DNA from 3 places in the Pradoshia sp. Z3_51 genome. Region 2 is predicted to be linked to each of the others. Evidence: predicted binding sites of a transcription regulator. Region 2 holds the regulator's gene; each other region holds the start of a gene.
The links. Region 2 encodes Rex, which represses fermentation and respiration genes when NADH is low (regulators of the CRP and FNR family bind a similar motif). Its sites were predicted from a motif close to TTGTGAAATATTTCACAA; they were not measured.

Region 1 (5,107 bases), on a different contig from region 2:
TGTTTCTTTCTTCATTCGGTTATACTGCAATGGCTCTTTCATAAAATCTTCAACACCATGCATTTTATAATTAGCCAAACGGAAGCCGCCTAAATGATTAATCGTGTCAGCAAACAAAGGGGCTTTTTCTCCCCAGGCTTTTTCCCATTTCTTGAAAATTTCCGCTCGGACTTCTGGATTAGGATCGTCGTGCATCTTATTAAAAGCTTGGCCAGCTGATAAATGAACAGTCTCGCCATCTTCATTTGTATAAGGAATCTCAATCATTTTTACAAGTGAATCGTAATGGGTACTCCACCCGACATATCCATCTACGCGCAATGCATTAATGAGTGCTTCTTCAGCTTCCGATAATTGTTCCTTACCATGTTCCCTTTGCTCATTAATATAGAAAGCTATTTCACTAATTTCTGGTTGTTCGATGATTTCTTGCCAGACAGCATCATTTATTTGGACAAGTTTAATTGTAAATCCTGTAAAAACTGTTTCGAATTCACTTATTAATGTGTATACTTCTCCATTTAATTGATCCGCCTTTGTATCATGGACATTTTGGGCAGTAGCACATTCAAGAAATGCCGATACCTGATAGATTGCTTTTTGCAGTACCTCTGTTTGTTTTAATATAGAAACAATCTCTTTGGTACCGCTAACGTCTGAAGGAGCCTGCCAAGCTTTTACTGCCCCTTTGTATGTATTTAACAGCTCTTTGATTTCAGCTAATTTTGATAGTAATTCAGGTGACTCAGAGCCATTTGGAAATATGTTATCCAAATTCCATGTTAGAGAGTAATTCATTCAAAAACCTCCTGTCTTTTCACAATTTTCAGTATACAACTTTTATTACCAGTTGGATATATATTTTCCTCAATAATAGTACTGTCTCCCATATGCTATCTACTCATCCTCTTGAACCTCTTGATTGGTTACCCTTTTTAATATATAAAGTAAAACTTTTTATCTATCCAATATTATTCCGTATAATGAGAGTTAATACAGCACGAAGAAAATAAGGAGACAGGTTATGGGATATTTTCAATCAGAGGAGACTTATCAATTATTAAATGCAGTAGGAGAAAATATTTTTATTTGTGATGATCAATTAACCATCATATTTATCAATCGTTACGCTGACAAATTAATTCAATGTCTAAGTCCTTTTACCGGTTTATCAAGTAAGGAAGAATATATCGGGAGAAACATAGCAGAATTTGATCAAGGGGGGAACTGCAAGAGGACAATACTCGAAAACGATTCCTTCCCCAATACCAGCAGAATTATATTTTTCAATAAATACACAGCTAAGATTGCAATAAGTCCCTTTACATTCAACAATGGTTTAACAGGTTATATGCTCACTTGGAAGGATGTAACCGATTATGAAGAAGAAATACATAAAGGGCATTCGATGATGGAAGAAATGTATGCTCCTATCATCAAAACAATTCTGGATGATGTACTTTTAATGCCCATTACTGGATTTTTGTCTGAAGATCGTCTTCATAAGATCAAAGAGAAGGCTTTATATGAAAGCTCTGATAAACAGGCTTCCTATATGGTGATTGATTTTACTAGCGTAACTTCACTGGATGACGAATATATTGTGGCAGAGCTGGAGGTCATCTCTCAATCCCTTGCTTTATTGGGTACAGAAGCTATATATACAGGCCTGTCCACTACTCTTGTCCGCCAAATCGTAAACCAGGGAACAAAAATAAAGAATGAAACATTTGCTACGTTTAATCAGGCTATGAATCATATCTGCAAAATAAAAGGCTACAAGTTGGTAAAATATTAATCTTGATCTTCCTCTTCAGCTTGATTTATTAAAATCAAGCTGTTCTTTTTGTCAACTGATTTGCAAATGAATGACAATTCGTTTGCGCAGCTTTTGTGACAATATTGTTTCATAAATTTGAATTAATTATAGTAATTTTAGTTTAGTTATAGATATTTGCAAATTATAGGACTATTATATCTAATATAAACAAGGTCATTGTAAATTTAACTAATTATTAATATATACATAGGGATAACCTACTAAACAATTTAAACTATTTAAGCCAACTCTTCATTCACGCAAAAATAATTAGTTACTTTTATAATAGAGGTGACAGCACTTTATAAATGGTTTTTTTTCGTCTGTTTTGTGAATGAATGAACAATGCATAAGAATTGAAAGGTGTGAACAGTTAAATGGAAGTATTGGATCTCGCTAGGTTTCAGTATGCAGCAACTACAATCTATCACTTCTTCTTTGTACCACTATCCATTGGATTGGTATTTTTAGTTGCTATTATGGAAACATTGTATTTTTTTAAGAAAAAAGAAATTTATTTGGACATGGCAAAGTTTTGGGGAAATATCTTTCTCATCTCTTTTGCTGTCGGAGTAGTTACAGGAATTATCCAAGAATTCCAGTTTGGAATGAACTGGTCAGAATACTCCCGCTTTGTCGGAGATGTATTTGGTGTTCCATTGGCTATTGAAGCCTTACTGGCTTTCTTTTTAGAATCCACATTCATTGGTGTATGGATGTTTGGGCGTGACCGATTGCCAAGATGGGTTCATTTACTATCTATATGGCTTGTATCAATCGGTACCATTTTTTCTGCCTTGTTTATTCTCGCTGCGAACTCTTTTATGCAGGAACCAGTTGGGATTGCGATTGAGAATGGCAAAGCTGTATTAAATGATTTCGGGGCATTTATCACAAATCCTCAGCTGCTTGTTGAATTTCCACATACGGTCTTTGGGGCTTTTGCAACCGGAGCCTTCGTAGTAGCTGGGATCAGTGCATTTAAAATATTGAAAAAGCAAAACTTAGATGTATTTAAGAAATCATTTACAATCGCTATGATTGTGGCGATGATCTCAGGACTTGGAATCGCATTTACTGGTCACTGGCAGGCACAGCATTTAATGTCCTCACAGCCTATGAAAATGGCAGCCAGTGAAGGTTTATGGGAAGATAGCGGTGACCCGGCAAGCTGGTCGCTAATTGCTAATATTGATGAAGAAACCCGTGAAAACAAGTGGTCTGTTGAAATCCCTTATGCTTTAAGTATCTTAGCCTATAATAGCTTTGAGGGATCTGTAGAAGGAATGAATACACTCCAGGAGAAATACACAGAGCTTTATGGTGAAGGCGATTATATCCCGCCGGTAGGAGCTATTTATTGGAGCTTCCGCATTATGGTTTTCGCTGGTGCTATTATTATGGGCTTAGCAGCCTTAGGACTATTATTTATCAAGAAAAATAACCTAATAAATCAATCACTCTATTTAAAAGCAATGGTTGGAGCAATAGCCCTTCCTTTTATCGCCAATACAGCTGGCTGGATTATGACTGAAATTGGCCGGCAGCCTTGGACAGTCTTTGGATTATATACGACTGCACAGTCCGTATCCCCTAATGTTACTGCAGGACAGCTGTTAACATCGATTATTGTATTTTTGGGGGCCTATACTGTTCTTGCTGTCGTATTAATCACTCTTATTGTGAAACAAATTAAAAAAGGACCATACCAAACCACTGATACAAAACCAGATGTAGATTTATTTGACAAGGAGGCCTTTGGAGCATGAGTCTAAATGAGTTATGGTTTATCCTTGTAGCTGTTTTATTTATTGGTTTCTTTATTCTTGAAGGCTTTGACTTTGGCGTGGGAATGTCCACTCGTTTTCTCGCGCGTAATCAAAAAGAGCGGGATCAGTTGGTTTCTACCATCGGGCCTTTCTGGGATGCAAACGAAGTATGGTTGATTACTGCAGGCGGTGCTATTTTTGCGGCATTCCCTGAATGGTACGCAACCATGTTCAGTGGGTACTATCTACCATTTGTTTTATTCCTGCTGGCCTTAATTGTACGAGGAGTTGCTTTTGAATTCAGACATAAAGTCCATGAAAAGTGGATCAGTTTCTGGGATTGGATGATATTTGTCGGCAGTATAATACCTGCTTTTGTATTGGGTGTTCTTTTTACTAGCCTTGTACGTGGAATGCCAATTGATGCATCCAAAAATATGTATGCTAGCTTTGGAGATTACTTTGACCCCTACTCCATTGTTGGCGGAATCGCGATGATTGTGTTATGCCTTGTGCATGGTTTAACATTCATCGGCATTCGGACAGAGGGGCAGATTCGTGATCGTGCACGTTCTTTAGTATCAAAAATATATTTAATTCTATTAGCAGGTCTTATAGTTTTCGCCGTACTAACCTATACAATGACAGACTTATTTGAAGTACGGCCGCTCGCTACACCATTATTCCTGCTCGGTGCAGTTGTAACAACCGTATTAGGTTATGTATTCTCAGCAAAGAAAAGGGAAGCTTTAGCCTTCACTATGACGGCTTCAACTATGCTATTTACTGTTACGATGTTATTTGTTGGTCTGTTCCCAAGAGTAATGGTTAGTTCAATTAGTTCCGAATATAACTTAACTATATTGAATGCTTCCAGTGGACCATATACCCTTAAGGTGATGACCATCGTAGCATTAATATTACTTCCCTTCGTTCTTGGCTATCAAATATGGAGCTACTATGTATTCAGAAAGCGTATTTCTGATAAGGAACCGGTGAGTCATTAATGATAAACAAAGAGATTTTAACTATAAAAGGAATAAAGAGCACCATGACATTCCTATTCGTGATTTCTTTATTACAGGGGATTGCCATTATTATTCAGGCCATCTACCTTGCTGAAGGGATTACAAACTTATTTAATGGGGAAAAGCTGTCTGAACAGCTTATCCCCTTCCTTTTATTCGTATTAGCTTTTTTGGTACGCCACCTTTTGACTTTTATTCGTGATAAATGGATGGATCGCTTTGCCTCCGAATCAGGGACAGCGATGCGAAAAGAATTATTGAAGAAATTATTTGAATTGGGTCCTCGATTCACCCAATCCGAAGGGACAGGAAGCTTAGTAACAATGGCTTTAGAAGGTGTTTCCCAGGTTGAAACGTATTTAAAGCTTTTCTTGCCCAAGATGATGAGTATGTTCCTGATTCCTCTGTTAATTGTAGGGTTTATGCTGACGCTTGATTTGACTTCTGCGGGAATTGTAATCATTGTACTCCCTATTCTTTTATTCTTTATG
Region 2 (5,107 bases):
AAAAAGGTGAAGTGTTAGCTCCTGAGGATCTGGCTTGCAGCTTTCAGGAAAGTGTAATTGATGTCTTAGTAACTAAAACCGTAAAAGCAGCAGAAGAGTTCCAGGTGAAACAAGTACTGTTAGCCGGCGGGGTTGCTGCCAATAAAGGATTAAGAACTAAATTAGAAAAAGCTTTTATAGACAAAAAGGAAGTAGAATTGATTATACCTCCACTTTATTTATGTACAGATAATGCAGCAATGATTGCTGCAGCAGGTAGTATTGCATTTGAAAAAGGCAAACGAGCTGCCATGGACTTAAATGCAAATCCAGGATTGATATTGGAATAAAAAATGAGGCTGGGACATAACTAAATTTGCTGTGTCCAAAACCGAACGATGTATTGAATTTTTATTAAACTAAATAGAAAAAGCCGAACTATTATTAATAATGCTTAAACTGCACTTTATAATAGTTCGGCTTTTTTAGTTGCTGGAAACCTTTTGTCCCAGCCTTATTTTATTGGTAAAAAAATTGATTGAAAAGTAAAAGCACTCGAATAATTGTGGATAACTACATGTTATCAACAGATTCTGTGGATAAAAGATTTGAAATCTGTGGATAATGTGGAAAAATCAAAACAAACCTTATTTTATAACTTTTTTAATGTGGATAAAAATGTTGATAAAAACCAAGTCATCCCTAACTTGGTTTTTTATCTTGATTTATTCGTCTTGTAGAGAAGTCCACTCTTCCATTAATGCTTCCAATTCTTCTTCAGTTGCTGTAAGAGTTGTCTGGATTTCCAATGATTTCTCATGGTCCTGATAGATTTCCGGATCACATAATTGTGTATTTAAATCGGATATCCGTGTATCAAGTTCTTCAATGGTAGTTTCAATTTCTGCGATACGTCTTTGGCGTTGGCGCTCTTTCTTTTTAAGCTCCTTGTCCTCCTGATAAGTAGTTTTATCTGAAACAGGGCGATTGTTGGAGATAGAATCCGCTGGTTTTTCCAGTTCAGCGAGTTCCGCTTGTTCTTGTTTTTTCTGAATATAGTAGTCATAATCTCCCAAGTATTCAATTGTACCATCTGCTTTCATTTCCAATACTTTATCGGCAATTCGATTGATAAAGTAACGGTCATGGGATACAAAGAGGAGAGTGCCTGAATAATCAACCAGTGCATTTTCAAGCACTAATTTACTGTCCAAATCCAAGTGGTTGGTCGGCTCATCTAAAATTAAAAGGTTGGCTTTTTGCATCATTAATTTTGAAAGAGCCAGCCGTGCTTTTTCACCACCGCTCAAGGTAGAGACAGTTTTCATTACATCGTCTCCGCTGAATAGAAAGTTCCCTAATATGGATCGGATATCCTTTTCAGGTTGGTTGGGGAAGTCATCCCACAACTCATTTAGCACAGTTTTGTTGGACGATAGATTAGCCTGCTCTTGATCATAATATCCGAGTGTCACATTGGCACCGAGCTGAAAGTCTCCATGCAAAGCTGGAATTCTGTCAATCAATGTTTTTAATAAAGTAGATTTCCCTACTCCATTCGGACCAATCAGTGCAATGCTTTCTCCTCTAGTTATTCTAAAGTTCAAGTGGCTGGCGACAGGTGCTTCATATCCAATAGACAAATCATTTGCATGAAGGACTTCATTACCACTTTGCCTTTCAATCTCAAAGGTAAAATTAGCTGATTTTTCATCGCCCAAGGGCCGATCCATCACTTCCATACGCTGCAGGGCCTTTTGCCGGCTCTGGGCCCGTTTAGTTGTAGATGCTCTGGCCATGTTTCTTTGGACAAAATCTTTTAATTTTGCAATCTCATCCTGCTGCTTTTCATAAAGCTTTGCATTACGTTCATATTCCTCTGCCTTTTGCTCTAAGTATCTGCTGTAATTCCCTGTATATTTCTTAATTGATGTTCGGGAAAGCTCCATGACTTGATGGACAACCTTATCAAGAAAATAACGATCATGGGAAACAATGAGGATAGCTCCAGGATATGATTGAAGGTAGCCTTCGAGCCAGCCTAATGTATCGATATCAAGATGGTTGGTCGGCTCGTCCAGAATCAGTAAATCAGGTTTCGTTAATAATAATTTACCTAGTGCAAGCCTGGTTTTTTGGCCGCCGCTTAAGGAATTAATAGATGTAGTATAATCATAATCTGAGAAACGCAAACCGTGTAAAACAGAACGTACATCTGCTTCCATTTGGTAACCGCCAGAATTTTTAAATTCCTCCTGGAGACGATCGTAATCTTTTAATACCCGGTTATATTTTTGTTCATCATTGTAGACAGAAGGATCAGCCATAGATTTTTCCAATAATCTCAATTCATCTTCTTGTTTTTGTAAGCCTTCAAAAACAGAGATCATTTCATCCCAAATAGAGCGGTCGGATTGAAGACCGGTATTCTGAGCCAAATAACCAATCGAAACATCTTTTGGCTTATAGATCTCGCCACTGTCATGTGAAAGGTGCCCGGCAATAATTTTAAGCAGGGTAGATTTACCGGCACCGTTTCTGCCAACAAGTGCAATACGGTCTTTCGTTTGAACTTCGAGCTTAATTGTAGATAAAATTGCTTCAGCTCCATAATATTTGGATACATTATTAACTTGTAAAATAATCATATTCTCACCTCAAGAAGTACATACCTTAAGTGTAGCCTACTCTTGATAAGCACCGCAACTTAATAGAAAATTTGTGAATACTCACACAAAAATTACCAAAAATGATAGAAATATTATAGAATAGGAATAGGAGAATAAACTTTCAGTGAATTTACGTGCTTTATTAATCAGGAAAGATCCCATATGATTGGTATCGCGGAGGTAACCTGGAAACAATCAGAACCGCTAGTCCTAGTATTTTGCTCGAATATAAAATTAACGAATCATTGATAAAAAAGCGGCGTATTATACATAGCTAAGATAGTTAGAATTATGGTAGTGAAGAAAACTTCTGATATAATTTCTATGTGGTACCCGGGCACTCCAAGGATTAGATATTGATTTTATATGGAAAAAAGCTGAAAATATGAATAGATTAATTATTCGTATAATCTTAAAAACGAAAGTAAGAAATAACAGCTGTTTCAGCAATACTTGATTAACCTTATATGTTATGTGCAAAGCAATCGAAAAATCAATGGTTATTGAAGGAAACTATTTTCATTGGAAAACCGGGGGGTAAAACCAGTCGGGATTATCAAAGGCAGTTTTGATATATGGAGTAACGATTGACAAGAAAGAATAGGGAGAAGGGAATTAATTTTGCAGGAAAATACTAAAATACCGCAGGCTACAGCCAAACGACTTCCATTATATTATCGTTTTATACAAAATCTACACGCGTCAGGAAAACTACGAGTTTCTTCCGCAGAACTAAGTGAAGCTGTTAAAGTAGATTCAGCTACTATACGAAGAGATTTCTCGTACTTTGGTGCTTTAGGTAAAAAAGGGTATGGTTACAATGTTAATTATCTATTATCCTTCTTTAGAAAAACTCTCGATCAAGATGAGATTACAAAGGTAGCTCTAATTGGAGTCGGGAATCTAGGTACAGCTTTCTTAAATTATAATTTTATGAAAAATAATAATACAAAGATTGAAATGGCGTTTGATGTTTCTCCTGATAAAGTAGGAACCCTTATAGGGGATGTTCCGCTCTATCATATGGATGAACTGGAGAAAAAACTTGAAAAGCAAGATATTAGTGTAGCTATTTTAACAGTTCCATCACAGGTTGCCCAATCTATTACAGATCGTTTAGTGGCTGCGAACATTAAGGCTATTTTAAACTTTACACCGGCACGTCTGAATGTGCCAGACAGCATTCGTGTCCATCATATTGACCTTGCAGTCGAATTGCAATCATTAGTATATTTTCTTAAACATTATCCATCCGGAAATACGGAAGATACAGAATAAAAAATCTCGAAGGTTTTCCCTCCGAGATTTTTTTTGTTATTCTTTTGGTTTTTCACTTTTCATTTTCTTTATTTGCTTATGAATCATCACCAAGCGGATTCCTGAACCAACATCAAGTGTAGCCAGTATGATCAGGAAATAGGTAAAGAAATCCCAACCGCTGCGTGATACATTTTGAACAGCAAAAAATATAAAAATAGCACCTAAAATTAAGTAAGTCGTTGCCATATACAACGGTGAACGTCTCATAACAAACCTCCGATAAAGCTTTGAACTTTATTAAGCTCTTCCATATTTTTTAATATATCATCTTTGTAAAGTGATTGTACGATTACAACTAATGTATTCATAGTAATGTGGGCAAAAATAGGAACAAGGATTCTCTTTGTTTTAACATATAAATAAGCAAATGTGAATCCCATTGCTGTATAAAGCAGGATATGTACAAATTCCATGTGAGCAACGGCAAAGATCAGTGAACTGATTAACGCGCTCAGGAAGAAATTCAATCGCTTGTGTAATGTGCCAAAGATAATTTTCCTAAAGACAATCTCTTCTAAAAATGGCCCAAGTACAGAACTGACTACCATAACAAGCGGTACTGCCTCAATGAGACCGAGTATATTCTGTGTATTTTCAGACCCGGTAGGAATACCAATAATTCGTTCGATATTACCAGCTATAGATTGTGAAAACAAAGCAAGAAATACTCCGCCAATTGCCCAGCCGATCGAAGCTCCCACACTTGCCTGATCGCCTAAGCTTCTATTATTTTTTTCATATCTCAGTAGGACTAGAGTAATGATAGAAGCCAGAATAAAGCTTATAACAATCCAATACCCTGCAGCCAATACTTCTATCCGTTCCGCGGGGATATTCGTGTTCGATAAGAAAACCAGCATAATTGGGATACCAAGAATAGAAGAAAATTGCATGGCAATATAGGTAATGAGAATTGACCAGTAATATTTTTTCAAATAGAAAAACTCCCTTAATCTTTTATATAGATATTAGATTGCGCATATCTTTAATTTTAACCGTTTTTACCTCATAGTTACAATTGCGAAACATTTTCCTTCTCTTCATCTACCAAACTGAAATAAAAAGGATATTTAGACCTTATTTGGGTAAGATAAATAAATGGTGATAAAATTTAAAAATTTTAACTAATATTACTTGCA
Region 3 (5,107 bases), on a different contig from region 2:
CACCTTTTAGTACTTCATTCATATGAGAAGCTACATCTAGTTTTATATCCATATCCTCAGCCTCCAGTAAAATATAATAAAAAAAGCCCGCCTCTTAAAAATCTTTAAGAGACGGGCTGTAAACCCGCGGTACCACTCTGCTTGTTCTAATGAACCACCTTAACTTTATAACGGAAAAGTCCGGCCCAAACTACTAAAGTTGTTCGAATGAGCATTTCAGAAGGGCGTTCCTTAAAACCATTAATACCAGGCTCTCACCATTCCCGGCTCGCTATAATTTGTATTTTAAGTACTATTCTTCATCATAAATATTATCTTTATTATTTTATATACAAATAGTATAGAAATTCCGAATAGAAAGTCAATACAAAATATTCTTTTGTATGAATATATTGCTCATCTATGCACAAATGAGTATAAATAGAATTATAGAACTTAGTAAAAGGAGTATTTTATTATGAATAAGGAAAAAAGACTCGCTATTATTAAGCAGGTAATTCAGAATAATGAAATTAAAACTCAGGAACAGCTGGTCGAAGAATTATCTAAGCAAGGGTTGCATATTACACAAGCCACCATTTCTCGAGATATCCGGGAATTAAGCCTGGTAAAATATCCATCTAAGACCGGAGGGACGAAGTATGGATTTATCGGAGATCATAAGTACAATGACACAATGAAACTACGTAAAAAAATGCAAGACGCATTATTAAATATTGAAAGAATAGAATATTTTATTATCCTAAAAGTATTACCTGGCCATGCCCACTCATTTGGGGCAATTTTAGATGAACTTGAGTGGGAAGAGAAGGCGGCAACTATATGTGGGAATGATACCTGTATGATTATTTGCCGTACAATCCATCAAGCAGAGGCCCTGGAAGAAAGGTTAAGAACAGTTGCAAATTTATAAGAAATATTTTTTTATATTTCAAGTATGATATGCAAAAAAATATACATAGTTATGCGAAATAATAGGAAATTAAAAACAATTAATTGAATATTCATACATAAACTTTTCTATTTAAAGAGATTTATGTGAGGATTTACACATTTTTTGTGTGTAAAAAATCACAAATCTCTTTTTTTCGTTCCTTTACACTAAAAATGTAAGAAAAATAAGGTGTGCAGGAGGAAAGGCAATATGACAAATCCAATTCATGTTACTTCTGAAATCGGCACTTTAAAAACTGTAATGTTAAAGCGTCCCGGAAAAGAAGTAGAAAATCTTACTCCGGAATATCTGGAGAGACTATTGTTTGATGATATTCCTTATTTGCCGATTATTCAGGAAGAGCACGATTATTTTGCTAATACACTAAGAGATCAAGGAATAGAAGTTTTATACCTTGAGAAGCTTGCTGCAGAATCTCTTACAAATCCTGAAGTGAAAGAGGAATTTGTTAGCCGCATGCTTGAAGAAAGCAATGCAAAGGTACAGGGTACATTTGAAAATCTTAAAGAGTATTTATTATCATTTTCAAATGAAGACATGGTTGACAAAATTATGTCCGGTATCCGCAAAAATGAACTGGAGATCAGCAAAAAAACACATTTGTATGAATTGATGGAAGACCATTATCCATTCTATACAGATCCAATGCCAAACCTGTATTTTACGCGGGACCCGGCAGCAGCTATCGGAAACGGTTTAACAATTAATAACATGCGCGAACCTGCAAGACGCAGAGAGTCCATGTTCATGGAATATATTATCAAGCATCATCCACGTTTTGCTGGTAAAGATGTTCCTGTATGGCTTGACCGTACTTATCATAACCCAATTGAGGGGGGAGATGAACTGGTATTAAGCCCAGAAGTAGTCGCAATCGGTGTTTCAGCAAGAACATCTGCTAAAGCAATCGAAAAATTCGCGCTTAGCATCTTGAATAAACAAAATCAATTCAAGAAAGTAATAGCTATTGAAATACCTAGCTGCCGTGCATTCATGCACCTGGATACTGTATTTACAATGGTAGACTACAATAAATTTACAATGCATCCGATGATTCAGGGACCTGGCGGTAAAATGAATATTTACATCCTTGAAAAAGGCGCTGATGAATTTAATGTAAATATCACACACCGTACTGACATTAAAGAGACTTTAAAAGAAGTGCTTAACTTGCCTGAACTTGAAATCATCCTTTGTGGTGACGGAGATGAAATCGCAGCTCCACGTGAACAGTGGAATGATGGTTCCAATACACTGGCGATTGCACCTGGTGTAGTTGTTACATATGACCGTAACTATATCTCAAACGAGTGCTTACGCAAACATGGTGTAAAAGTTATTGAAATCAAAAGCTCTGAATTGTCTCGTGGCCGTGGGGGCCCACGCTGCATGAGCATGCCTCTAGTACGTGAAGACATTTAATAAAAGATTTAGTTGATTAAAAGGTTATCGTTGGAGGGAGTATATAAAATGATTAAAACAAGACCAGACCTTAAAGGTAGAAGTTTCTTGGCTGAGAAAGATTTCACTGAAGAAGAATTCTTACACATGATTGATTTTGCTGCTGAGTTAAAGGAAAAGAAAAAACAAGGCATTCCTCACCGTTATATGGAAGGTAAAAATATTGCCTTATTATTTGAAAAACCATCAACTCGTACACGTTGTGCTTTTACGGTAGCTTGTACTGATTTAGGCGCTCATCCTGAGTATCTTGGAAAAGATGATATCCAACTTGGAAAAAAAGAATCTATTGAAGATACTGCTAAAGTTTTAGGCCGTATGTTTGATGGTATCGAATTCCGTGGCTTTGAACATGCAAAAGTGGAATCTTTGGCTGAGCACTCCGGAGTTCCTGTATGGAATGGTCTTACAGATTTATGGCATCCAACTCAAACTTTAGCGGACTTCTTAACAGTGAAAGAAAATGTAGGCCACTTAAAAGGCGTTAAATTCGTATACGTTGGGGATGGCCGTAACAACGTAGCAAACAGCTTACTTGTCGGCGGTGCAAAAGTTGGTATGGATGTACGTATCTGTTCACCGGAATCTTTATTCCCAGAAGCATCTATTGTTGAACTTGCTAAGGAATTAGCAAAAGAGTCCCAAGGCCGTGTAACAATCACATCTAATGTTGAAGAGGCAGTATCCGGCGCTGATGTTATCTACACAGATGTTTGGGTATCAATGGGAGAAGAAGACAAGTTCGCAGAACGTATCGCTTTATTAGCTCCATATCAAGTGAATATGGATATGATCAAAATGACTGGAAATGACAACGTGATCTTCTTACACTGCTTACCGGCATTCCATGACTTAGAAACTTCTTATGGTCGTGCGATTCATGAAGAGCACGGATTAGCTGAAATGGAAGTTACAGATGAAGTCTTCCGCAGCAAGCATTCCAAAGTATTTGATCAAGCTGAAAACAGAATGCATACAATCAAATCTGTAATGGCATTGACATTAGGAAATATTGAATAAGTAGATGAGCAGGGAATTGGTTCTACACAATTCCCTGCTACCATTATCAAATTAACGAGGTGAAGAAAAAATGGCAGAAGATAAAAAGATTGGCTTATTTGCCTTAATTGCCATTGTTATAGGTTCTATGATTGGAGGAGGAGCATTTAACCTTGCTTCAGATATGGCTGGTGCAGCTTCTCCCGGTGCAATTATTTTAGGATGGACAATTACTGGTATAGGGATGGTCGCGCTAGCGTTATCTTTCCAAAACTTGAATGATAAAAGACCGGATCTTGATGGTGGAGTTTACAGCTATGCTTCAGCTGGATTTGGTAAATTTATGGGATTCAACAGTGCTTGGGGTTACTGGCTGTCTGCATGGTTAGGTAACGTAGCATACGCTACACTTTTGTTCTCTTCCATTGGTTACTTTATCCCTATGTTTGAAGGTGGACAAAACATAGCTGCAATCATTGGTGCCAGCGTATTGCTATGGGCTGTGCATGCTTTAGTTTTACGAGGAGTTCACTCAGCAACACTTGTAAATACAATAACAACAATTGCAAAATTAGTTCCTATTTTCCTATTTATCATTATTGGTATTTTTGCTTTTAATGCGGATATTTTCTTAGACGACTTCTGGGGAACTGGTGCTGGCTTCAAATTTAGTGATGTTATGTCCCAAACAAAGAGCACTATGCTTGTAACACTTTGGGTGTTCATTGGGGTTGAAGGAGCGGTTGTTTTATCCAGCCGTGCGAAAGACAAAAAGGATGTTGGTAAAGCGACTGTCATTGGTTTGATTAGTACGTTAATCATTTACGTATTAATTAATATTATGTCTATCGGTGCAATGAATCGTGCAGAAGTAGCCGGTTTGGCTAATCCGTCTATGGCATATGTGTTTGAAGAAATGGTAGGTCCATGGGGAGCAACATTCATCAATCTTGGATTAATAGTCTCTGTCCTAGGTGCTTGGTTGGGATGGACATTGCTGGCATCCGAGATTCCTTACTTAGCAGGTAAGGATAAATTATTCCCTAAATGGTTTGCAAAAGTTAATAAAAATGGGGCTCCGTCTAATTCTTTATGGATTACAAATGGTCTGATTCAAGTGTTCCTATTGACATTCCTTGTATCTGAGCAAGCTTATAACTTTGCATTTTCATTGGCATCTTCAGCTATTTTAATTCCGTATGCATTTACAGCATTCTATCAATTGAAATATTCCTTACAAGATACTGCCGCAGATCGCGTGAAAAACATTATTGTTGGTATTGTGGCAAGTGTATATGGTGTTTGGATGGTTTATGCAGCCGGTATTGGATACTTACTATTAACTATGCTTTTATATGCACCAGGTATCCTGATTTACAGAGCTGTACAGAAAGAAGCGAATATTAAACAAGTATTTACGAAAACAGAATTGGCTATTGCAGCAGCGTTTGTTGTATTTGCCGGTATGGCGATTGTTGGATTGATCAATGGAACTATTTCCATTTAATGAGTTCTAAATACAGACTGATTTTTGGAGGTATTGAATCAACTATGGAAAGAAAAAAAGTAGTGATAGCTTTAGGCGGTAATGCCATTCAATCCGGAGATGCCAGTGCAAAGGCTCAACAGCTGGCACTAGAAAAGACAGCTGAACAGCTTGCAACGCTTGTTGAAAATGGAATGGATATTATC

Region 1: AC4BHA_RS12135 (cytochrome ubiquinol oxidase subunit I) is a predicted target of Rex. The motif match lies at 2,148-2,165, and genes of this name have one in related genera.
Region 3: arcA (arginine deiminase) is a predicted target of Rex. The motif match lies at 1,037-1,054, and genes of this name have one in related genera.

The regions. Positions count from the first base shown of each region.
Region 1 is NZ_JBZAJC010000005.1:136,506-141,612, forward strand. Features, by position in the region: gene AC4BHA_RS12125 (M3 family oligoendopeptidase) at 1-798, opposite strand, end outside; gene AC4BHA_RS12130 (hypothetical protein) at 1,025-1,798, shown strand; gene AC4BHA_RS12135 (cytochrome ubiquinol oxidase subunit I) at 2,197-3,588, shown strand; gene cydB (cytochrome d ubiquinol oxidase subunit II) at 3,585-4,595, shown strand; gene cydD (thiol reductant ABC exporter subunit CydD) at 4,598-5,107, shown strand, end outside.
Region 2 is NZ_JBZAJC010000012.1:80,987-86,093, reverse strand. Features, by position in the region: gene tsaD (tRNA (adenosine(37)-N6)-threonylcarbamoyltransferase complex transferase subunit TsaD) at 1-329, shown strand, start outside; gene AC4BHA_RS16520 (ABC-F family ATP-binding cassette domain-containing protein) at 705-2,627, opposite strand; gene AC4BHA_RS16515 (redox-sensing transcriptional repressor Rex) at 3,267-3,926, shown strand; gene AC4BHA_RS16510 (YdiK family protein) at 3,963-4,175, opposite strand; gene AC4BHA_RS16505 (CPBP family intramembrane glutamic endopeptidase) at 4,172-4,903, opposite strand.
Region 3 is NZ_JBZAJC010000006.1:119,538-124,644, reverse strand. Features, by position in the region: gene argS (arginine--tRNA ligase) at 1-52, opposite strand, end outside; T-box leader at 105-315, opposite strand; gene argR (arginine repressor) at 458-913, shown strand; gene arcA (arginine deiminase) at 1,145-2,377, shown strand; gene argF (ornithine carbamoyltransferase) at 2,426-3,436, shown strand; gene arcD (arginine-ornithine antiporter) at 3,507-4,922, shown strand; gene arcC (carbamate kinase) at 4,967-5,107, shown strand, end outside.